Regions from separate parts of the Rheinheimera tilapiae genome, predicted to be linked through region 1. Evidence: predicted binding sites of a transcription regulator. Region 1 holds the regulator's gene; the other holds the start of a gene.
What was found. Region 1 encodes sigma-54, which starts transcription at its own class of promoters, with help from an activator protein. Its sites were predicted from a motif close to TGGCANGNTNCNTGCTT; they were not measured.
Positions count from the first base shown of each region.

Region 2: ACFFJP_RS02415 (nitrate reductase) is a predicted target of sigma-54. The motif match lies at 4,102-4,118, and genes of this name have one in related genera.

Region 1 is NZ_JBHLXP010000003.1:573,675-585,026, reverse strand. It holds gene nhaB (sodium/proton antiporter NhaB) at 1-497, shown strand, start outside; gene ACFFJP_RS13515 (monovalent cation/H+ antiporter subunit A) at 669-3,470, shown strand; gene ACFFJP_RS13510 (Na+/H+ antiporter subunit C) at 3,470-3,811, shown strand; gene ACFFJP_RS13505 (monovalent cation/H+ antiporter subunit D) at 3,811-5,292, shown strand; gene ACFFJP_RS13500 (Na+/H+ antiporter subunit E) at 5,292-5,801, shown strand; gene ACFFJP_RS13495 (K+/H+ antiporter subunit F) at 5,789-6,058, shown strand; gene ACFFJP_RS13490 (Na+/H+ antiporter subunit G) at 6,067-6,402, shown strand; gene ACFFJP_RS13485 (HPr family phosphocarrier protein) at 6,453-6,728, opposite strand; gene rapZ (RNase adapter RapZ) at 6,718-7,575, opposite strand; gene ptsN (PTS IIA-like nitrogen regulatory protein PtsN) at 7,572-8,027, opposite strand; gene hpf (ribosome hibernation promoting factor) at 8,054-8,341, opposite strand; gene ACFFJP_RS13465 (RNA polymerase factor sigma-54) at 8,371-9,849, opposite strand; gene lptB (LPS export ABC transporter ATP-binding protein) at 9,899-10,624, opposite strand; gene lptA (lipopolysaccharide transport periplasmic protein LptA) at 10,626-11,114, opposite strand; gene lptC (LPS export ABC transporter periplasmic protein LptC) at 11,101-11,352, opposite strand, start outside.
Region 2 is NZ_JBHLXP010000001.1:547,648-558,999, forward strand. It holds gene modA (molybdate ABC transporter substrate-binding protein) at 1-278, opposite strand, end outside; gene ACFFJP_RS02385 (molybdenum cofactor biosynthesis protein MoaE) at 278-766, opposite strand; gene ACFFJP_RS02390 (MoaD/ThiS family protein) at 766-1,029, opposite strand; gene moaC (cyclic pyranopterin monophosphate synthase MoaC) at 1,034-1,519, opposite strand; gene ACFFJP_RS02400 (molybdenum cofactor synthesis domain-containing protein) at 1,512-2,066, opposite strand; gene ACFFJP_RS02405 (molybdenum cofactor guanylyltransferase) at 2,083-2,682, opposite strand; gene moaA (GTP 3',8-cyclase MoaA) at 2,685-3,656, opposite strand; molybdenum cofactor riboswitch at 3,648-3,785, opposite strand; gene ACFFJP_RS02415 (nitrate reductase) at 4,204-6,915, shown strand; gene ACFFJP_RS02420 (NAD(P)/FAD-dependent oxidoreductase) at 7,002-8,285, opposite strand; gene ACFFJP_RS02425 (ABC transporter ATP-binding protein) at 8,282-9,136, opposite strand; gene ACFFJP_RS02430 (ABC transporter permease) at 9,179-10,144, opposite strand; gene ACFFJP_RS02435 (CmpA/NrtA family ABC transporter substrate-binding protein) at 10,148-11,352, opposite strand, start outside.

The sequences.
Region 1 (11,352 bases):
CCCTGTTGGTGGTGTTTTTTGCCGTGGTCGCGGTGATTATTGACCAGCATCTGTTTACCCCAATCATCACCTGGGTATTGACGTTTGATGGACAGCTGCAGCTAGCTGTGTTGTTTATGGCTAACGGTGTGTTATCGATGGTCAGCGACAACGTCTTTGTTGGCACTGTTTACATCAACGAGGTCAAAGCAGCGTGGGAAGCCGGCCGGATCAGCCGTGAGCAGTTTGAAATGTTGGCAATTGCTATCAATGCTGGGACCAACCTGCCAAGTGTCGCCACGCCAAATGGCCAGGCCGCGTTCTTGTTCCTGCTAACCAGCGCATTAGCCCCGCTTATCCGTTTGTCATACATGCGGATGGTGTGGATGGCAGTGCCGTATACGATAGTGCTGACAGCGGCAGGCTTATTAGCGACGGTGTTCCTGCTGCCGGAAGTGACGCATTACTTCTACAGTGTCGGTTGGATCCATCATTATGTGCCAGGTGCGGCGCATTAATTCATCGGCAAAACTGGGGCATTCACCGGTTAGAATGCCCCATTGATCGGTTAAGGACTTGTTTTCATCCGCTGTCACCCAGACAAATCAGGATATCTTTTAATCTGTTGTGTGAGCAGGTACAGAGTTTTGACTGAGCTCAGCACACAAAACTGCTAAAGAGGCGATGACATGGTGTCGATACTCCCTTGGATTTTGTCTGCCCCTTTATTCGGTATTACGCTGTTGTTGTGTTTCAGACAGCTCAGCCGTAATCAACAGACATGGATAGCACTGGCGGCGCCGGCATTTGGTCTGCTGCTGTTAGCGCCGTTGATCCCGCAATTGCTGCAAGGCGAGGTGCTGCAACAACAATGGCAGTGGTTGCCATTATTGGGCTTGCAATGGACCTTACGCTTAGACGCGCTGGCGCTGCTGTTTGTCCTGTTGATCTTCGGCATCGGCCTGTTAGTAATTTTTTATGCTCGGTATTACCTCAGTCCAAAAGACCCAATGGGCCGGTTTTATGCCTGCCTGCTGTTGTTTATGCAGGCGATGCTTGGCATCGTGTTGTCGGGCAACGTCTTGCAACTCTGGCTGTTCTGGGAACTGACCAGTATCAGCTCGTTTTTACTCATCAGCTATTGGTCTCATCGCTCCGATGCGCGCAAAGGGGCGCGGCTGGCTCTTACGGTAACAGCGGCCGGTGGCCTGGCGTTGCTGGTCGGTCTGGTGTTACTCGGTCAGGTGGCTGGCAGTTATCAGCTTGATGTTATCCTCAGCAAAGGAGCGGAGATTGTTGCTCATGCTCAATATCCGCTGATCCTGACCTTGGTGTTGCTGGGGGCTTTCACCAAATCCGCGCAATTTCCGTTTCATTTCTGGCTGCCCAATGCGATGGCAGCGCCGACGCCGGTCAGCGCCTATCTGCATTCGGCGACGATGGTCAAAGCTGGTATTTTTTTACTGATCCGTTTATATCCGGCCTTGGCTGGGACCGATTTATGGTTCAGTTTGGTAAGTCTTGCCGGTTTACTGACATTGCTGACTGGCGCCTATTTCGCCTTATTCCAACACGATATCAAAGGCTTATTAGCCTATTCGACCATTTCACATCTTGGTCTTATCACGCTATTGCTGGGTCTCGATACCGATCTGGCGACTGTCGCTGCTATTTTTCATATTATCAACCATGCCGTGTTTAAAGCGTCGTTGTTTATGGCTGCCGGTATTATTGATCATGAAACTGGCTCACGTGATATGCGTAAAATCAACGGGTTATGGCATTTTATGCCGGTCACTGCCAGCTTGGCGATGGTGGCTGCTGCCGCAATGGCCGGCGTACCGCTGTTAAATGGTTTTCTATCAAAAGAGATGTTTTTCAGTCAGACGTTGCACCAAAGCGTGCTGGGTTCACTGAGCTGGTTGTTACCACTGCTAGCGACTGTCGCTGCGATGTTTTCAGTGGCCTATTCAGCCCGTTTTATCCACGACGTATTTTTTAACGGTAAGCCAATAGGCCTCGACAAAACTCCGCATGAACCGCCGCGATATATGCGGGTGCCAATGGAAATTTTGGTCGCACTTTGTATTGGCGTCGGTTTATTCCCGCAGTGGCTGGTGGGCGATATTCTGCTGGCGGCGTCAACAGCTGCGTTGCAGCAAGCGCCGCCGACTTATAGCTTGGCGTTATGGCATGGACTGAACCTGCCGCTGTTGATGAGTGCAGTGGCATTTGTTGCCGGTATTGTGCTGTATATCAACCGCAAACAGTTGTTTTTGTTTCAGGCTGGTTTCCAGTCAACGTTAGCAATCTATCGCTTTGAAGCGCTGGTGCAGCGTCTGGTACACGCTTGTCGTCGCTTCAGTCAATGGGCCGAGCCCGGTCGTCTGCAGTGGTATATCGCTATCATCCTGTGGGCGATGGTATTACTGGCTGGCTATCCGTTAGTGCAACTTGCCGATTTACAGGGACCGCGGCCAACGATGGCTCCGGACCTGCTGACCGCCGCGTTGCTACTGGTAATGGTACTTGCCGCTGTTGCTACGGTGCTATGGCAACGGCAACGCCTGTTGGCGCTGATCATGGTGTCGGTGGTGGGACTGATGCTGAGTTTGTTGTTTATCCGTTTTTCCGCACCGGATCTGGCGTTAACCCAGCTGGCTGTTGAAGTTGCGACTGCGGTGTTGTTGATGTTGGCGTTGTATTTTTTACCGCACCGCAGCCCGAAACAGAGTGCGCATTCGACCTTATTGCGCGATCTGGTGTTGGCTTGCAGTTGTGCCATTGTGGTCGGTAGTTTGTCGTATCTGATGCTGACGCAACAGGTGGATTCGGTGTCGGCTTATTTTCTGGCCAATGCCAAAACCGGTGGTGGCGGCACCAATGTGGTTAATGTGATCCTGGTCGATTTCCGCGGTTTTGATACTTTTGGTGAGATCACCGTGTTAGGGATAGCGGCGCTTGGGATCTATAAGCTGCTGACCGGCATTCCGCGCTTTAAACCCAGTGCCGATGCTGATGGTCGTAAGTGGGCACTGGATGCGCATCCTTTGTTATTAAGGGTGGTCTCACAAGGGCTATTGCCGCTGGCATTGCTGGTATCGGTGTACATCTTTTTCCGTGGCCATAATCTGCCGGGCGGCGGTTTTGTTGCGGGTCTTGTCACCGCAGTTGCGCTTGTTTTGCAATACATTGCCCACGGCGTGGATTGGGTCAAACCGCGATTAAACCTACAATTTTCGGCGCTTATCGCCAGCGGTATTTTGATTGCCGGACTGACCGGTGCTTTCAGCTGGCTGTTTGGTAAACCTTTCTTAACCTCCTGGTTTGATTATTTCCAACTGCCATTGCTGGGACAAATTGAGCTGGCCAGTGCGATGGCATTTGATTTAGGGGTTTACCTGACAGTGGTGGGGTCCACGCTGTTAATCCTGGCCAACCTCGGCAAGTTGACGACAAGGTATAAACCGGAACACAAGGAGCAAGCCTGATGGAATTATTACTGGCAGTCGCCATCGGCCTGCTAACTGGCTGTGGTGTGTTGTTGCTGTTGCGGGGCCGTACCTTTGCCGTAATGCTGGGCCTGACCATGCTGTCTTACGCAGTGAATCTGTTTATTTTTGTCAGCGGTGGACTCACTGCCGGCGCCGGCGCAGTGCTGGGGGCTTCTGCCCGCTACGCTGATCCGCTGCCGCAGGCGCTGGTGCTGACCGCAATCGTGATTGGTTTTGCCATGACCGCATTCCTGGTCGTGTTGGCGATCCGTTCGCGTGCCGAACTTGGGCATGACGAATTAGATAATCAACGCTCGCCGAAGCGGGGGATGCCCTGATGTCACATTTAGTCATTCTGCCGATTTTATTGCCGGCTTTATTTGCGGTGTTGTTGTTGCTGCAGCCACTGACGGGGGCCGCGCAGCGACGGCGTAGTTACAGTGTTGTGGCCATGCTGCTGACGTTCTTGGTCAGCTCAGTGCTGTTGTGGCAGCAAACCAATGTACCGGCACAACATTATTTACTTGGTAACTGGGCGCAGCCGTTTGGCATTTTGCTGGTGGCGGACCAGCTATCGGCGCTGTTTGTCTGGTTGACATCGTTATTGGCGCTGGCGGTGACGCTATATAGCTGCAGCGGTGATGATGAAAAGGGCGCGTATTTCCATCCGTTATTACATTTTCTGCTGATGGGGCTGAACGGCGCCTTCCTGACCGGTGATTTGTTTAACCTGTTTGTATTTTTTGAAGTGCTGCTGATCTCGTCCTATGGCCTGTTAGTGCATGGCGGTGGCAAAAAACGTATTCAGGCGGCACTGCATTATGTGGTGCTGAATCTGGTTGGTTCGGCGCTGTTTTTGCTAGCGTTGGCGTTGCTGTACGCGATGCTGGGGTCGTTGCATATGGCCGATATGGCGCAGCGGATCAGCGTGCTGGAGCCGTCGCAGGCGCTGGCAGTAAAAGCGGCGGCGGCGTTGTTGCTGATTGTGTTTGGTTTAAAAGCTGCGTTGTTACCGTTTCATTTCTGGTTGCCGGCGGCCTACAGCCAAGCCAATGCCAGTGTAGCGGCGATTTTTGCGGTAATGACCAAAGTTGGTATTTATAGCCTGCTGCGGGTGTTTGGTCTGTTGTTTGGCGCAACAGCCGGCACGCTAAGTGGTTATGGCGATACATTGCTGTGGTGGGGCGGGTTGCTGACGATGCTGCTTGCCACTGCGATGGTGTTGGCTGCGGTGGATTTAAAAGGCATGGCGGCCGCGCTGGTATTGTTATCAGCCGGTACCTTATTGACCGCGCTGGGCAGTGGAGTCGCTGAAGTCAAAGCTGCGGCCTTGTTGTATGCGGTTCATTCCAGCTGGATTGGCGCAGTATGGTTTTTATTGGCCGACCAGATAGGCCAGCAACGCGGCAGTGTCGGCGATCGTCTCGTGCCTGGGCCCCGTCTGGTCCAGCCGCAACTGTATGGCTGGTTGTTTGCGTTGAGTGCGCTGGTAGTGATTGGTATGCCCCCATTCTCTGGATTCATCGCCAAGCTTTGGCTGCTTCAGGGCATTACCAGCCATCCGGCGGGTATGTTGCTGGTTGCGGTGCTGTTACTGAGCAGTCTGGCCGTGCTGATTGCATTAAGTCGGGCCGGCAGCATGCTGTTCTGGCGTGCCAACTCACCGGCTCAGGATCTAAGTCCGGCCAGCCGGTTGCCGGTTAGCGCAGTGGCTTTATTGTTGATATCTGGCCTGACGTTGGTGCTGTGTGGCAACTGGTGGACCCAATTTTGCCTTGATGCAATTGCACAGCTGCAGGCTGGCGTGGGAGTACACTGATGAGACAGACCTTATTTGCCACCCCCCTGCGCAGTGCATCGCTGCTCTTGGTCTGGTGCGCGCTGCACAACAGTTTCTCACCGTTGATTCTATTGACGGGAGTGTTGTTGGCGCTGCTGATCCCATGGCTTAGTCGTGGTTTTCGTGAACCACAGCCGGCAGTGCGCCGGTATGGCTTATTGGCGCGGTATTTGTTGATGGTGTTATGGGACATCGTCATCGCCAATATGCAGGTGATTAAAGTTGTACTTGGACCTAACAGGTCACTGCGGCCAGGTTTTGTGCTGCTGCCATTAGATTTGACTGAGCCATTGCCGCTAACGATTTTGGCTGGCACGATTTGCCTGACCCCTGGCACAGTCAGCGCTGAATTACTTCCGCGAAGTGCTGATAAACCACAGTTTCTGTTATTACACGTGTTAGATCTGCAAGATGAAGCACGCTTGATCGCGGAGCTGAAACAGCGTTATGAAATGCCGCTGAAGGAGATTTTTGCATGTTCAGTCTGATCCTGATTGCTGTGATGAGTGTGATCGTGTTTGCACTATTGTTAAATGGGCTGTCACTATTGCGTGGACCGGATTTAGCAGACCGTTTACTGGCGCTGGATACCATGTATATCAACAGTATCGCGCTGTTGTTGGTGTATGGGATTTATGTCTCGACCCAGCTGTATTTCGAAGCCGCGCTGCTGATTGCGATGCTGGGCTTTGTCAGTACAGTTGCTGTCTGCAAGTTTATGCTACGCGGCGATATTATCGAATAGGGGGCTAGATGAGCATACTGGAGTGGGTGATTGGTGGCTTGTTGCTATTGGGCGCATTATTTGTGTTGCTGGGGTCGGTGGCGCTGCTGAAGTTACCGGATTTTTATACCCGGCTACATGGCCCGACTAAAGCCACTACTTTAGGGCTTGGCAGCCTTGTGCTTGCGTCATTGCTGTATTTTAATCTGCATGAGCAAACGCTGAGTCTGCAACAACTGTTAATTGCATTGTTTTTGTTTATTTCGGCACCAGTGACCGCGCACATGCTGATTAAAGTGGCGTTGCACCATCGACTAAAAGCCTGTGACAACACGCAGGGACAGGATCAAATACCAAAAGACTGAGAAACCGCAGGACTGGAACCGCGAGGCTAAAGCGCGGCTGGCTGCGAGTTTTAGTTTTCGTCGAAACCTGCGCGGATCAGTGTAGTCACTGCGACCAGTGCATCTTCAGCCTGCTCACCGCTGGTCACCACATCAACATTTTTGCCCTTGCTGCTGGCCAGCATTAACAACGCCAGCACACTGCTGGCATCGGCGCTGCGGCCGTCTTGTTGCAGTTCAATTTTGGCATCAAATTGCATACATAGCTGCGCCAGCTTGGTGGCGGCACGGGCATGCAAACCCAGTTGATTGACGATGGTGACAGTATCTTTAAAGCTATTTGCCATGGTGACGGACTAACTCCCGGTGGCGGATTTGCACGTCTTCGCGTAAAGCCCGGAAGCTTTCTGCCAAAGACTCAACAATATAAACCGAACGATGTTGTCCGCCGGTACAACCGATGGCGATCGTCAGGTAACTGCGGTTATTGCGTTCGAGGTGTGGCAACCAGGTGCTGATAAAGCTGTTAATTTGCCAGGTATATTTCGCGACCACCGGCTGCGCTTCCAGATAATCTTTCACTGGTTGGTCAAGACCAGTCAGGATCTTCAATTCAGGTTCCCAATGTGGATTGGGTAGGAAGCGGGCGTCAAAGACAAAGTCTGCGTCTTTCGGAATGCCGTATTTAAAGCCAAAAGATTCAAATAACATCACCAAGCGACCGGTTTTCTGCCCGAGGATCCGCTCGCGTAACTGCTCGGTCAGCTGATGTACGTTTAGTTCTGTGGTGTCGATATACAGATCGGCGCGACTGGATATTGGGTCCAGTAACTGTTGCTCGCGCTGAATGGCTTCGTCCAGTGACATCGCCTGATGCGACAGCGGGTGTAGCCGGCGGGTCTCACTAAAACGTTTGATGAGGCTGGTATGGTCGGCATCGAGGTACAGGATGGTCAGTTCAACTTTACGCGGTAGATACGACAGGATCTCGGTGAGTTCCTCCGGTTCCTGCGGTAAGTTGCGCACATCGATACTGACGGCGACACGTTCATATTGTCCCATCACCGCATTGGCGAGGGTGGGCAACAAATTGACCGGAATATTGTCAACGCAGTAGTAGCCTAAATCTTCCATCACCCGTAACGCGACGGATTTACCTGAACCTGACCTGCCGCTAACCACCAGTAATTTCATTTGGCGCTGCCTGTGTCAGCATGGCTGAGCAGCAACTGATACAGTGCCTGATCCGTGCCAGCATGACGGATTTTTCGCGTCAGATCCTTTTGACTGAGCAGTCGGGCGATGCCGGCTAACGTCGTCAAATGCGTCTGGCACTGATTTTCCGGAATGAGGATGGCGCAGAATATATCCACGGCCTGATTGTCAATTGCATCGAATTGAATGGCATCCTGACTGACAACAAACACCAGCACAGGGGTTGTCACGCCTTTCAGTTTGCCATGAGGAATGGCGATGCCGCCGCCAATACCGGTTGAGCCCAGCTTTTCCCGCGCCATCAGCGCTTCGAATACTGTGGACTCGGACAATTCCGGCATATGCTGGTGTGCAAGCTCCGCGACGTATTCAAGGATGCGTTTTTTACTATTAAAAAGGACCGCACTTTTTGTGCAGTCCTCCGATAACATTGAGCTTAGGTTCATAAATCCAGAGTTCAGTGACGAGAAATCTTCTCTTTGTGTTTGATGACCTGACGATCCAGTTTATCGATCAACAGGTCAATCGCGGCGTACATGTTATCATCTTCACACTGCGCAAACACCTCTCCGCCGTTTAAATGCAGTTTGGCTTCGGCGATTTGTTTTAACTTTTCGACATTGAGCACAACATGCACATTGTTGATATGTTCAAAATGCTTTTCAAGCTTGGCAAATTTGCTGTCTACATATTCTCTCAGTGCTGCAGTAATTTCTACATGACGACCAGTTAGATTAATTTGCATAGACATTTCCTTCTTAGGTGAGCACTTACTTAGAGCAAGCTCTTACGTTGATTAGACGGCGGAATATAAAGAGATTCCCGATACTTGGCGATGGTGCGCCGCGCGACGTTTATCCCCTGTTCCGACAGGATCTCGGCCATTCTGCTATCACTGAGCGGTTTGGCCGGATTTTCCGCCGCCACCAATTTCTTAATAAAGGCCCGGATTGCGGTTGACGAACATTCGCCACCGCTCTCTGTACTGACATGACTGGAAAAGAAGAACTTAAGTTCAAAAATTCCGCGCGGGGTATGCATATATTTCTGGGTAGTGACCCGGGAAATCGTTGATTCGTGCATGCCGACCATCTCTGCCACATCATTCAGCACCATCGGCTTCATGGCTTCTTCGCCATGTTCAAAAAACGCCTGTTGTTGCTGAACAATACAGTTGGCCACTTTTAATAACGTTTCGTTGCGACTCTCCAGACTCTTCAGGAACCATTTGGCTTCCTGCAGATGCGAGCGGATAAACTGGCTGTCTGATGAATTGCGTACTTGTCGCGACATCGCCGCGTATTGTTCGTTAATTCTGATTTTCGGGAAGGCGTCGGGATTCAGTTCGACCATCCAGCGGCCTTTGACCTTCTTCACCGACACGTCCGGCACCGTATACTGCTGTTCCTGCCGGATCACATCCGCGCCAGGGCGGGGATTCAGGCTGTGGATGAGTCGCATCACTTCACGCAGATCATCCTCTTTCAGTTTAGACACGCGCATCAGAGAACGGAAATCACGATTCGCTAAATATTCGCTGTGATGCTTAATTATTTCGCAGGTTTCTTTCAGGAAAGGCGTATGCGGGTCAAATTGGCGCAACTGAATCAGTAGACATTCCTGGATTGTGCGGGCACCCACACCAACCGGGTCAAAAAGCTGGATCCGTTTCAGCACGGCTTCCACTTCGTCCGCTTCGATATCATCAAGGCCCAGCGATTCGAGCACGTCTTCACAGCTGATGGTCAGCAGGCCGTTTTCGTCGATGGCTTCGATAATAATTTCGGCAATGGCGCGGTCTGTTTCACTAAACGGTGTCAGCTGCATTTGCCAGCGCAGATAATCTTGTAGGGTTTCGGTGGTCTCGCCCTGGAACACAGTATCTTCGTCTGGTGAACCTGTGCCAGAGACCGGGGCTGCACTGACCAGGTCGTCCCAGTTACTGTCGAGTGGCAAATCTTCTTTGATGTTCTGTTCGGTCATTGACTCGCTGCTATCCGGCACTTCCGGTTCAGCATATTCATCAGCGCTGTTGTGTTCAGGCGCAGGGTCAGTATTTTGCAATTCATTGCCGCTGGGGGCTTCGGAAAAACTAAATTCATCTTCGGCTTCGAGCAGCGGGTTGGCGTCCAGTGCTTCCTGGATTTCCTGTTGCAATTCAATGGTCGACAGCTGAAGCAGCTTGATAGCTTGCTGCAGCTGAGGCGTCATTGTTAATTGCTGTCCAAGCCGAAGTTGTAAAGATGGCTTCATGTACTTCTTGTCACTCCTGACGACCAGCTGGGGACTGGTTTTTTGCTAACTATAGCCTGAATTGATCACCGAGGTATACATCTCTGACTTGCTGGTTGGCTAATACCTCAGCCGGTGTACCAGAGGCGATCAGCTCCCCATGACTGACGATATAGGCGATCTCACAAACATCAAGGGTCTCGCGGACATTATGGTCGGTAATTAATACGCCGATGCCACGATTACGCAGGTGCTGAATGATTTTTTTGATGTCGAGCACTGAGATTGGATCCACACCGGCAAAAGGTTCATCCAGCAGAATAAAGGCTGGATTGGCAGCCAAAGCGCGGGCGATTTCTACCCGACGCCGTTCACCACCGGACAGACTCATGCCCAGACTGTTACGGATATGGGTGATATTAAACTCATCCAGCAGTTCGTCAGCAGTTTGTTCACGCTGGTCTTCGCTCAGATCTTTACGGATCTGTAAAATAGCCATCAGGTTATCAAACACCGTTAACTTGCGGAAAATCGAGCTTTCCTGCGGTAAATAACCGATCCCCTGACGGGCGCGGGCGTGGATCGGGTCAAAAGTGATGTCATTACCGCCCAAAGTGATTTGACCTTTGTCAGACGGCACCAGGCCAACAATCATATAAAATGTGGTGGTCTTGCCGGCGCCATTTGGACCTAATAATCCAACAATCTGGCCGGCACCGACTTCCAGACTGACGTCTTTGACTACCTGGCGGCCTTTGTAACTCTTCGCCAGGTGCGCAGCAACAAGCTTTTTCACCCTATTTTCCTTCAGAGGTAAAGATAGTTGTGACCCGCTCTTTGCCTTTTTCACCTTCGGCACTGAGTTGTTGTTTCAGCAGGTCATATTCAATTTTGGCGCTACGTACCAGGCTGCCACTTTGGGTAATTTCCGCTTTACCGGTCAGTGTCAGCACCCGGGTTGCCATCGCATAACGAATTTCCTCGGCACTGGCCTGGATCGGTTTGTCACCATCCAGCACCTGTGAGTACACCGCAGGTTGCCCGACAGCGATGAAGACTTCTTTACCTTCACCGGCGGAGCGATCGACTGTCAGCTTTTCAGCTTTAATCAATAAGGTGCCTTGCTTGACGATGACATTGCCAGAGTAGACCAGCATTTGCTGTTTCAGGCTGGCTTCGTTGCGGTCGGCGTTGACTTCAATAGGTTCGCTGAAATCGGTTGTTTTTGTCGCGGCTGTCATACTGATTAACAGCAGGCACAAACAACCCAGCTTATTGATTTTCATGTTGATATACCGTCCCCTGATGCTTGAACAGGCGCAATTTTTGCGCGGCTAAATCGGCTTGCAAACCCTGACCATGGATTTGAAAACTCTGGCCCAGTACCAGTACCGGATGGTCGGTTTGCAGCATTTGCGTATCGAGCAGCATTTCCAGCTGTTCTGTCTGAATTTGTTTGAACATTTCGTCAGAATGCAGGTTATCCACCTGAACATTTTGCTCCAGGATCACTTTGTTATCCTG
Region 2 (11,352 bases), on a different contig from region 1:
AACAGCTCTTGAGTGAAATGCTTATCTGCTGAAAAAAACACATCAAATGGTGCGCCTTGGCGGATCTGATTGCTGATTTTTCCCGACGAACCGTAAATCACCTGAACCGATACTCCAATGAGGTCCTGCGCATATTTCGCTTTAAAATCACGCAGAACGTCTTCCAGCGCAAAACGCAGATCTGACGCTGCGGCGATAAAGAGCTTGTCTTGCGCAGAAACATTGATCCAGATACCACTGAATATCAGCACAAACACCAGACGCAGCAAGAGGTTCATCACTTTGGTTGTTCCCAGCGTTGCAAAGCGTTTTTATCCGCGGCTTTTGCTTCCACCCACTCGGCGGATTGATGAAAATGGGCTTTTTTCCACAGTGGCACTTCATTTTTAAGATAATCCATCAGCATCTCGCAGGCAGCGAACGCATCGCGCCGGTGTGGTGCGGCAATACCAACCAGCACTATCTGCTCACCAACAGGCAATACGCCAACCCGGTGAATAATAGTGACAGCCCGTAAGTCAAAGCGTCGCGCCGCTTGCTCTGCAATTGTTGTGATGCTGCGCTCGGTCATGCCAGGATAATGTTCCAGTTCAAGCGCCTGAAGCCGGTCAACGTTAGTTGAATTGTCGGTGTCCGGCTTAAACTGGTCGCGCACAAGGCCGGAAAACAATACCACTGCACCGCAATCTTGCCGAACAAGTGTCTGATACTCTTCAGTTAGTGAAAAATCCTCTACTTGGATCCGGCAGTTAATCCACGTCATCATCAGCCCCCGGTCACTGGTGGAAAGAGGGCGATGGTGTCGCCGGGTTGGACCATACTTTGCTGACTTGCCAGTTGCTCATTGATGGCAACCAACAGCTCCCGCTCAGTCAGGGCCGCGGCGAAAAGAGCCGACTGTCCGGCAATCATCAGGATTAAATCTTTGACCTCTACCGGTTTAGTGAGTGTTAGCTTTAGATTGCCGATCTGCATGGCTTCACGCAAAGATGCAAAAAATAACACCTCTGTGACAGGCGCTTGATTCATGTTGTCATTTTCCGCTTGATTCAGTTCTTATCCAGTGGCCTGATTTGCCGCCAATTTTCTCGATAAGATGGATTTTGTTGATTTCAATGGCTGGATCTGCGGCTTTGGCCATGTCGTGTAATGTCAGGGCTGCGACACTCACCGCAGTTAAAGCTTCCATTTCTACACCGGTACTGCCTTCTACTTTACATAAAGCCCGGATCAATACTTTGCCAAGCGTAGCGTCTAATTCAAATTGAATATCGATTTTGCTGAGCAACAATGGATGGCACAGCGGAATTAATTCTGCAGTTTTTTTCGCGGCCATAATGCCTGCGATCCGGGCGCAGGCCAGAGCATCACCTTTAGGTAATTGGCTTAAGGTCGAAACGATTGAAGGTAACATACTGACTTCTGCCTGGGCGACGGCAGTACGGCTAGTCGCGAGCTTTCCAGCAATATCAACCATTTGTGCTTCACCTTGTGCATTCAGGTGGGTCAAATCAGTCATCTTTAGTTCCTTTTACTGCAGAAGTACCACAAGGGCTGCCACGGCGCAGCAGACTGGTAAAATTACAGGGTTTGGTATGCGCAATGAGCTGAGGCCAAATAATCTGGTCTGCTGCCAGATGAGCGGCATCAACACTGCCAGGTATGGCAAAAATAAGTTTTTGGTTGGCAATCCCTGCGATAGCACCGGATTGCAGGGCGGCACTGCCAATTTTTTGATAGGACAGGGTCCGGAACAACTCGCCAAATCCAGGGATCTCCCGGTCAAATAATGGTGTGATAGCTTCAACCGTACAATTTTTGGCATGGAAGCCAGTGCCACCAGCCAGCAAAATGACTTGTGCTACTGCATCAGCAATTAATGAACTGACAGCCGCACGGATTTGATACAAGTCTTCTTTCACTATACCGCGCTGATAAAGCTGATGCCCCTGCTGTTGTAATGCATTGTTGAGCCAGACACCGGTATCGTCCGTTTCGAGGCTGTGCCGGTTGGATATGGTCAGAAGCGCTATTTGCAAAGGCGATTCGCCCGGAAACGAAGTCATATTAAGCTCCTGATAATTAACTGCATATATGTGTAACTCCCAGTTGACGGGCATTATCTGGCGATAGAAGTTTATGAATACTGGCAAAGCTTGTCGGGTCATTGCAGTTTTGAAATGCAAAAGGCGCTAGCAGGGGGAGTGGTCTCAGCCCCAGCTTTGTCCAGGCCTGATGTAAAGAGCGCTTTGCCGTTGGATCTGACAGCGTAGTAGCCAGAGTTTGTTGTAACTCGTCCGTTTTTCCGAGTAAAACCGGTAACGGAAAGGCTTCGATAAAGCTGCCTGCTGGACATGAACTTAAAAACAAAGGTTTAAGCGCGGCAGGCGTCAGCAGCGGCATATCAACCGGCAATACCAATAACCAGTCTGTAAGGCAATGAGGCAGTGCCGCAGCAATGCCTGCCATCGGACCGGCGTCGTGGACCAAGTCCTGAATAAAACCGGGTTCATTACGGCTGACCAGCACTTGTTGCGCACCAAGCGCCTCGCCCAGTCGTTTGCTGCGCTCTAACAAAGTTTGACCATCCAGTTGCAGCAAAGCTTTGTCTCGTCCCATCCGGCTCGATTTCCCACCACTGAGCACCAGAACTGAAAAGGCTGGCTTAGTTATCTGAGGCATCCTCAACCTCCGATCATAGCGAGTTGCCGGGTCTGACCGGTCTGCGCTTTCGCCAGTTGATGACTGAACGGCTTGAATTGCAGTTGTGCCTGTAGAAATTCGACAATTGCAGCCGGGTTATCCTGGTTCAGCAAATGGCGTAAATTCTGATGTTGTTCGGCGAATAAACATAAAAACAACTGGCCTGTGCTGGAGACACGTAGTCGGTTGCAGTCATCGCAAAAGTGATCGCTGTAAGGCATGATAAGGCCAATAGTGCCCAGATAGTCGGGATGGGCATATTCCAGCGCTGGGCCTGCGTTGGCCAACCTTGGCATAAGTTGCCAGCCGGCGGCAGTGAGCTGACTGATAATGCTTTGGCCACTGACATGCTGCGTTTTAAAAAATGCACCGTTATCGCCCGTTTGCATCAGTTCGATAAAACGCAAGCTGATCGGTTTATCGCGGACAAATTCAAGAAAGCTGCTTAACGAGCGGCCATTGTACTGGCGCAATAATACGGTATTGATTTTGACTTTTTGCAAACCCAGTGCGAGGGCGCGGTCAATGCCGGCCAGGATATCCGGCAGCCGGTCCTGACCTGTGACGAGATGAAAAGTATCTGCATCCAGGCTGTCGACACTGACATTCAGCGCAGTGAGGCCCGCGTCCAGCCATTGATGGATGTCTTTATTCAAACGATAGCCATTGGTGGTCAGGGCAACTTGGGTGATGCCGTCGGTGGCCCGCACCGTTTCAATAATGCTGCATAAGTCGCGGCGTAAGGTTGGCTCGCCGCCTGTCAGCCGAACTTTTGTGGTGCCGGCATGGGCAAAGCCTTGGACCAATTGCTTAATTTCAGCCAGCGTCAGTTCAGCCGCTTTATTGTCACAAGCGCTGCCATCAGGCAGGCAATAGTTGCAACGGAAATTGCAGCTTTCGGTCAGCGATAAACGTAAATAGCTGAACCGGCGTTCGAATGAGTCTTGCAGCATAAATCGACACCTTTCCAAGTGGGGAGGTCAGACCGTTTCCAGTCAGGCCCGGTGGCATGATTGCCACGGCCGCTCTGGCATGTCAGGTATCCCTGAGTTAGCACAGTAGGGCTCGGCGTTGTTTGTATTGTAAAAGTCCGGTGCTCCGGCCGTCATTGCCTTCTCTGGGCAGTTTCATTACCTCTTTGTGGGTAGAGCGTGCAAAAACAAAAAGGCCAACCACCGGTGTTCCGGCAGTTGGCCTCATTGCCAATCAGAATGACTGTTTTCTCTAGGCTTTCAATTTTAATGCCGTAGATTAAGTTTATGAAAAATATAGAAATATATGAAATTGTTGCTGGCTCCGGTCGCCAGATGTACAAAAATGGGGCAGCACTGCACCAGCCTGAACCACATGTGCAGCAAAGCACTCGATCACTTCTATACAAATCAATCACTTAATAACTGGCATCAGATATGCTGTGTTGGGGGACATTCTTATTCCGGTAAAGGCGCCTTCGCCGACAAAACAGTCGGCAGCGGCGCCTTTTTTGTTTTGGAGCAACGCATGCAGTCTCACGCCCCCCAGAATACCCACAGTACTTGCCCTTATTGTGGCGTAGGCTGCGGTGTTGTCAGCAACAAAGGCAGTGCAACCATTGCCGGAGATCTGCTACATCCGGCGAACTTTGGCCGGTTATGTGTCAAAGGCACTGCATTGGCTGAAACCCTGAATACTCAGGGCAGGTTGTTGCAGCCGGTGGTCGACGGCATGCCGGCAGACTGGCCGTTGGCGCTGACCACGGCTGCGTCCCGCTTGCAAAAAATTATCGTTGAGCACGGCCCCGGCAGTGTGGCGATGTATCTGAGTGGTCAGCTGCTCACTGAGGATTATTATGTCGCCAACAAGTTGCTGAAGGGCTTTATCGGCAGCAGCCATCTGGATACCAATTCGCGCTTATGTATGGCGTCTACCGTGGCGGGGCACAAAAGAGCCTTCGGCGAGGATGTCGTGCCGGGCTGTTATGAAGATCTGGAACTGGCCGACCTGACCGTGTTGGTGGGCAGCAACCTGGCCTGGGCGCATCCGGTCCTTTTTCAGCGCCTGCTGGCGGCGAAAGCGGTAAGCCCAGACAAAAAAATCGTCGTGATTGACCCCCGGCGCACGGCGACCGCTGAATCTGCTGACTTATTTTTGCCAATAAGGCCAGGGACAGATGTCGCAATGTTTAGTGGCCTGCTTGCCTATCTAGCCCGGCAAGGTCAGCTCGATACCGATTTTACAGAGCAGCATTGTACTGGCCTGACGCAAACCTTGGAGGCAGCACAGTGTTGGCTGAACATCGCGCAACTGGCTGACTACTGCGACGTCCCAGTGTCTGATTTAACCACTTTTTTTCAGTGGTTTGGCGCAACAGCCCGGACAGTGACTGTATTTTCTCAAGGGATCAATCAGGCCGCCAATGGCACTGACAAAGTCAACGCCATCATCAACGTTCATCTCGCAACTGGCCGTATCGGTAAACCTGGCGCTTGTCCGTTGTCGGTGACAGGGCAGCCCAATGCGATGGGAGGCCGGGAAGTGGGTGCGCTGGCCAACCAATTGGCCGGCCATTTGCGTTTTCCGTCTGAGCTGACCGGAATTGACGAAACCCCGGATGCAGAGTGGCAAGCACTGCGACAGTTTTGGCGTGCGCCTGATTTGGTGCAACAAGGCGGTTATACCGCCGTCGATTTGTTTGCTGCTATTGGCCGCGGTGAAATTAAAGCAGTTTGGATCATGGCTACCAATCCTGTGGTCAGTATGCCGCAGGCTGATTTGGTGAAGCAGGCGTTGCAGCGCTGTGAACTGGTTTTGGTCTCCGATATTTATCAGGACTCGGATACGGTTGCCCAGGCCGATATTGTGTTTCCGGCCCTCGGTTTTGCAGAAAAAGATGGCACAGTGACCAATTCCGAACGGCGCATCTCACGTCAGCGCGCTTTTTTACCAGCCCCCGGAGAGGCCAGAGCGGACTGGCAGATTGTCTGTGATGTCGCCAAAGCACTTGGATTTGCGCACGGGTTTAACTACCAGAACCCGGCACAAATTTTCCGTGAACATGCGGCATTAACCACTTTATGTAACAACGGCCGACGTGCGCTGGACTTAACTGCGTGCCGTGCCATGTCTGACGCAGCTTATGATGCCTGGCAACCACAACAATGGCCATTGCCGCAGGTTGGCTATGACAGCGCCCGCTTGTTTGCCAATGGCCAGTTCTATACGGCAGATCGTAAAGCAAAGCTGGTGCCGTTATCAGGGCTAGAGGTTTTGCCAAGGCAAGGAGGCGACTTTGTGCTCAATAGCGGCCGGATCCGGGATCAATGGCATACGATGACCCGGACCGGGCGGGTTCCTGCGTTGATGCAACATCAAAGTGAGCCCTTTGTCGCCATGCATCCAAATGACGCCCGGCGCTATCAGCTCAAAGACGGTGATTTGGTTGAGTTGTCGAACGCATTGGGCATTTTTCGTGGCCGTGCCCAGTTGACCGATGCACAGCGTTGCGGTGAATTGTTTGTCCCGATGCACTGGAGTGGTCAGTTTGGCTTTTTGTCGCGTTGTGACGTGCTCTACGATGACAGCCGGGATCCTATCTCCCGCCAGCCGGCCTTTAAACAAGGTCAGGTGCAGTTAAAAAAGCTGGTTGTCAGTGCAGAACTGGTTCTGTTCAGCCGTCAGCCGGACTTACTGCCTCAGCTACATGGGCTTTGCAGTTATGTCGTGACTGTGCCCCATGCCAATATGACTGAATACAGAATGGCACTGACAGTGCCGGCTAACGCCTTGGCGCAACTCATCAGTTTAATCAGTCATCAGTTAATCTCTGCTATTCAGCAGTCTGCGGCAGGCGCACCGCCAGAACAAATCCAGGCACAGGCACCGCAGCACTGGCGTCAGGCTTATGTGCAGGATGATCAGTTACAAGCCTTGCTTTATGCCGGCCCGACATTGCCGGCGCTGGATCGTGCCTGGCTTGACCAATGTTTTGCTAATCTGCTCACAGCAACAACAAGACGCCAGTTATTGCGCGGTGCGCCGCTGGAAGCCGGAGATTGTTCAGCACTGGTCTGTAGCTGTTTTCAGGTCCGACAACAGAGTATCCAACAGGCGATCACAAAAGGGGCGCGCTGCAGCGCCAGTTTGGGTCAACAGCTCAAATGCGGCACCGGCTGTGGCTCTTGTTTACCTGAAATCAGGCAATTATTGCAGCATGCGCCAATGCTGAAAATCTGAGGCGTACATAGCGAAAGCGAAGCAAGCATGCATGCAGCAAGAGGCCGGCAGCGGACAGAACGGGCTGAAAGAGCATTGGTTTCGAATCAAGCAACCTGAAACAACCACGTATTCAACCAGTCCTCTGTTCCAGCTGCAGGGCTTGTTGTCTGCGGTACGTGCATCAGTTGTTGATAGTGCTGAATGAGGCTGGTATCCCCACATAAAACTGCGCCTTGCAACTGGCCATTGAGCAACCAAATTCGCCGATAGTCACCTTGTTGCTGGTCTTGATATACCAAACTGTTTAGCGCGGGATTCGTATTTTTAAGCAGTGCACCAATGTCACCGACAGTGCTAATCGCAAGACCACTGATTTTTAGATTGGTTGCGCTGGTATTGGCTTGATACCGCGCATGTGTCTGGCCGGATAGAACTGGCCGGGTCAGCACTTGCGCCAGCACAACCGCCTGCTGGTACACCGGCGCGACTAAGCCGACTGTTTCGCCGTTACATTCTGCGCATTCTCCGATGGCAAAGATATCAGGATCACTGCTTTGCATCTGGTGGTTTACCAGAATGCCCCGGTTGGTGTTGATGCCGGCCAGCTTCGCCAGTTCGCAACGCGGTTTTACCCCAAGCGCTGCAATTAGCAACTCTGCAGCGACAGTGCGTAAACCTGCAGGTCCGGACAGTGCGAGCTGTAGTTTGTGCGGGCTTGCTTTGGCACCGTTAATCTCGGTTTGCAGTAAGACCTCAATACCACGCTGTTCTAAGGACGCTTGTAACAACAGCGAGGCGGTTTCATCCAACAGCCGGTTCATTAAATACGGACCGCGGTGACAAACAGACACCCGATAATGCGCACTGAGTGCTGCGGCAGTTTCCAGTGCAATAAAGCCACCGCCCTGAATGACGATATGGCTGCCAGCTGGAAATTCGCTGATCTTTGCCACATCGCCAGTGTGTCGCAGTGCCAACATGCGTCCGTACATTCCGCTGCCTGCGATGTCTTCCTCGTTGCAAAAATCCGGAAACACAGGAGCAGAGCCGGTGGCAAACACCAATTTCCGGTACACAAAACATTTGCCTGACTCGGTGTGCAGCTGTTGCGTCTGTCGACTAATGCTAACAACCTTTTCATCTGACAACACAGTGACGATGTTTTGACCAAAATTAAGCGCAGGCAGAGATATATCGGTACTGCTATCTTCGATCAACTGTGGCAGCAATACCCGGTTATAAGCCGGTAATGTCTCTTCCCCCAGCACCAGAATACGTTTGGGCGCCAGCGACAGCTGCCCAAGTTCCTGTAACAGCCGATGGCTTGCCATACCAAAGCCAATAATGATCAGATCATAGGCAGTTGAATGGTGACTGTGCGCCGTCATGCACGCGCCTCCTCTTTGATGAGTCGTTTGTCCTGGCTGGCTTTTGCAGAAGCAACGGGCAGCGGCTCCACTTTGCGTTGCTTTTCATACAGGAAACTTAAAACCTGATGCCGGTAGTGGTTATATTTCGGGCAATCTGCCAGCGCCAGCCGGTCACGCGGGCGCGGCAAATCAATCTGCAGCACTTCGCCCACAGTTGCCGCGGGGCCATTGGTCATCATTACGATGCGGTCGGACAGCAGCACGGCTTCATCCACATCGTGGGTAATGAGGATCACTGTATTGCCGAGTTCTGCCTGAATTTGTTGCACACTGTCTTGCAAATGCGCCCGTGTCAGCGCGTCCAGAGCGCCAAAAGGTTCATCCATCAACAACACTTGTGGCTGCATTGCCAAAGCGCGCGCTATACCAACCCGTTGCTTCATACCGCCGGAAATTTCCGCCGGCTTTTTATCGCGGGCGTGGCTCATCTGCACCAGTGCCAGATTGTGTTCTATCCAGTCCTGCATCTGGCTTTTGGTCATTTTGCCGGCAAACACCTGACGCACTGCCAAAGCAACGTTTTCATAGACCGACAACCAGGGCAATAACGAGTGGTGCTGAAACACCACGGCGCGTTCCGGCCCCGGTTCGTTCACTTCTTTGTGATTTAAAATCACGCCACCTTCGGTTGCTTTTAACAAACCCGCAATGATATTGAGCACCGTCGATTTGCCGCAGCCGGAGTGGCCAATCAGACTGATGATTTCGCCTTTGGCGATGCTCAGATTGACATTCTGCAGCGCGACAAAAGGGCCTTTTGGCGTTGGGAAACTAATACCAACCTGACTGAGTTCCAGATGTTTTTGCATGACAATTCCTCTTTTAAACAGGGGCCACTGAATACTGACGGATCAGCGCAGCTGCACACTTTTGTCCCAGCTGACTGCTTTTTGCAGGCTGAGCATCAGCCTGTCCAGCAGTAAACCAATCAAACCAATCACTGCGACAGCGACACAAATACGCGCCAGCGAATCGCTGGAACCGTTCTGGAATTCGTCCCAGACGAATTTGCCAAGGCCGGGGTTTTGCGCCAGCATCTCTGCCGCTATCAGCACCATCCAGGCGATGCCCAGCGACAGGCGTAAACCGGTAAAAATCATCGGTACAGCAGAGGGCAACACAATTGCGCGCACATGGCGGAACCAGTTGAGCCGCAACACTTTGCTGACGTTTTGTAAATCAGCCGGCACCTGCGATACACCCACAATGGTGTTGATGAGCGTGGGCCACAACGAACAGAGCGCTACCGTCAGGGCCGACACCAGATAGGAACGGCTCAGTAACCCGTCTGCCGGATAACTGGCGCTGACCACAATAGTAATGAGGGGCAGCCAGGCCAGCGGTGATATTGGCTTCAGCAACTGGATGAGCGGGTTGGCAGCGCTGTAGCAAAGCGGACTTAAGCCAATCAGCACACCGGCCGGAATTGCAAACAGACTGGCGAGCAAAAAGCCGCTTAGCACCGTTTGTAAACTGGTTTGAATTTGACTGAAAAAAGTGGGGCGACCACTATAAGGCCGACGCACCGCCTCTGGGTTTTTCTCCAAACGCTCCTGCTGGCGCTGATAAAACAGCTGCTCCCGGCTTTTTTCTGCCTGATGTTCAGCTATTAAGGCTTTGAACTGAACGGCCACAGCAGTGGGCCCGGGAAACTGACCCAATGATGTCTGCAAATTTGCCGCTAAAGCCGCCCAGCACAAGACAAAGATAGCAAGGCCGGCCAGTGTCAGACTGCCCTGACGTAAGAGTTCCCGTAGTTTTGGCTGCCAGCTGGCAATAGCGCTGGCTGGCATCGAGTTTTTCAGTTGAATAATCATCTGTTAGTCCTTGTAACCAATATCAAATTGCAGCAGGTACTGATTCGGTTTATTGGCATCAAAGGCTTTGTTGTCGGCAAATTTGTAGCGTTCCGGCGCTTTAATGCCAGTCTCCTTGGTAAAGTCTGGGAAATCCGTGCTGCTGAATTTGCCTTCAGTGATCAACGCTTTTGCAGCTTGTTGGTACAAAACGGTGTCAAAAGCAGCCTTTGCGGTGGCCTGATACCAGCTGTCCGCTTTGGCTTCGCTCAGCTGGCCCCAACGGCGCATTTGTGTCAGATACCATATGGCGTCGGAGTAAAATGGATAGGTGGCGTGATGGCGAAAAAACACATTAAAATCAGGTGCTTTTCGAATATCGCCCGGAGCAAATTCAAACTGACCGGTCATACTGCGTTTGATGATGGCGGCATCCGCACCGACATAGTGCGCGGCGGAGATCATTTGTGCAGCCTCAGAGCGGTTTTTATTGTCCTGTTCATCCAGCCAGGCGCCTGCGCGGATTAAGGCTTTGACTAACTTCAGATGCGTGACCGGGTGCTTTGCGGCCCAACGGCTGTTAACGCCCAGCACCTTTTCCGCCATAAAACCGCGAATGTCACTGTTGCTAATCACCGGGACACCAAGTTTTCGGGCTGCGGCCTGTTGATTCCAGGGTTCACCAACACAAAAACCAGCGACGGTGCCAGATTCAAGCGCTGCAGGCATTTGAGGAGGCGGCACCACAGAAATCAACACATCGGCATCGAGCTGACCCGAATTGTCACCGGTTTTAGGTGCATAAAAGCCAGGATGTAACCCCCCTGCGGCCAGCCAGTAACGCAGTTCATAGTTGTGGCTGGAGACCGGGAACACCATGCCAAATTTGAGCTGGGTGGGAATGCTTTGCAGCGCTTTGGCATCCAGCGGAATTTGCGGTGTTGATTTGGCGGACAGTTGTTGCCAGATTTGGCTGCTGAGCGTGCAGGCATTGCCGTGCAGATCCAATACCAGTGCTGTCTGCAGCTTCTCAGTGCCAGTCATACCTGCCTGACTGGCCAGAACTTGGCCGGCCAGCATGTGGGCTGCATCTAACTGACCATCCAGTACCCGATCTTGCAATACTTTCCAGTTCGGTTGGGCTTCCAGTTGGACAGACAATCCTTCATCGTCGAAATATCCTTGTTCTAAGGCCACCGCCAGTGGTGCCATATCGGTCAGTTTGACAA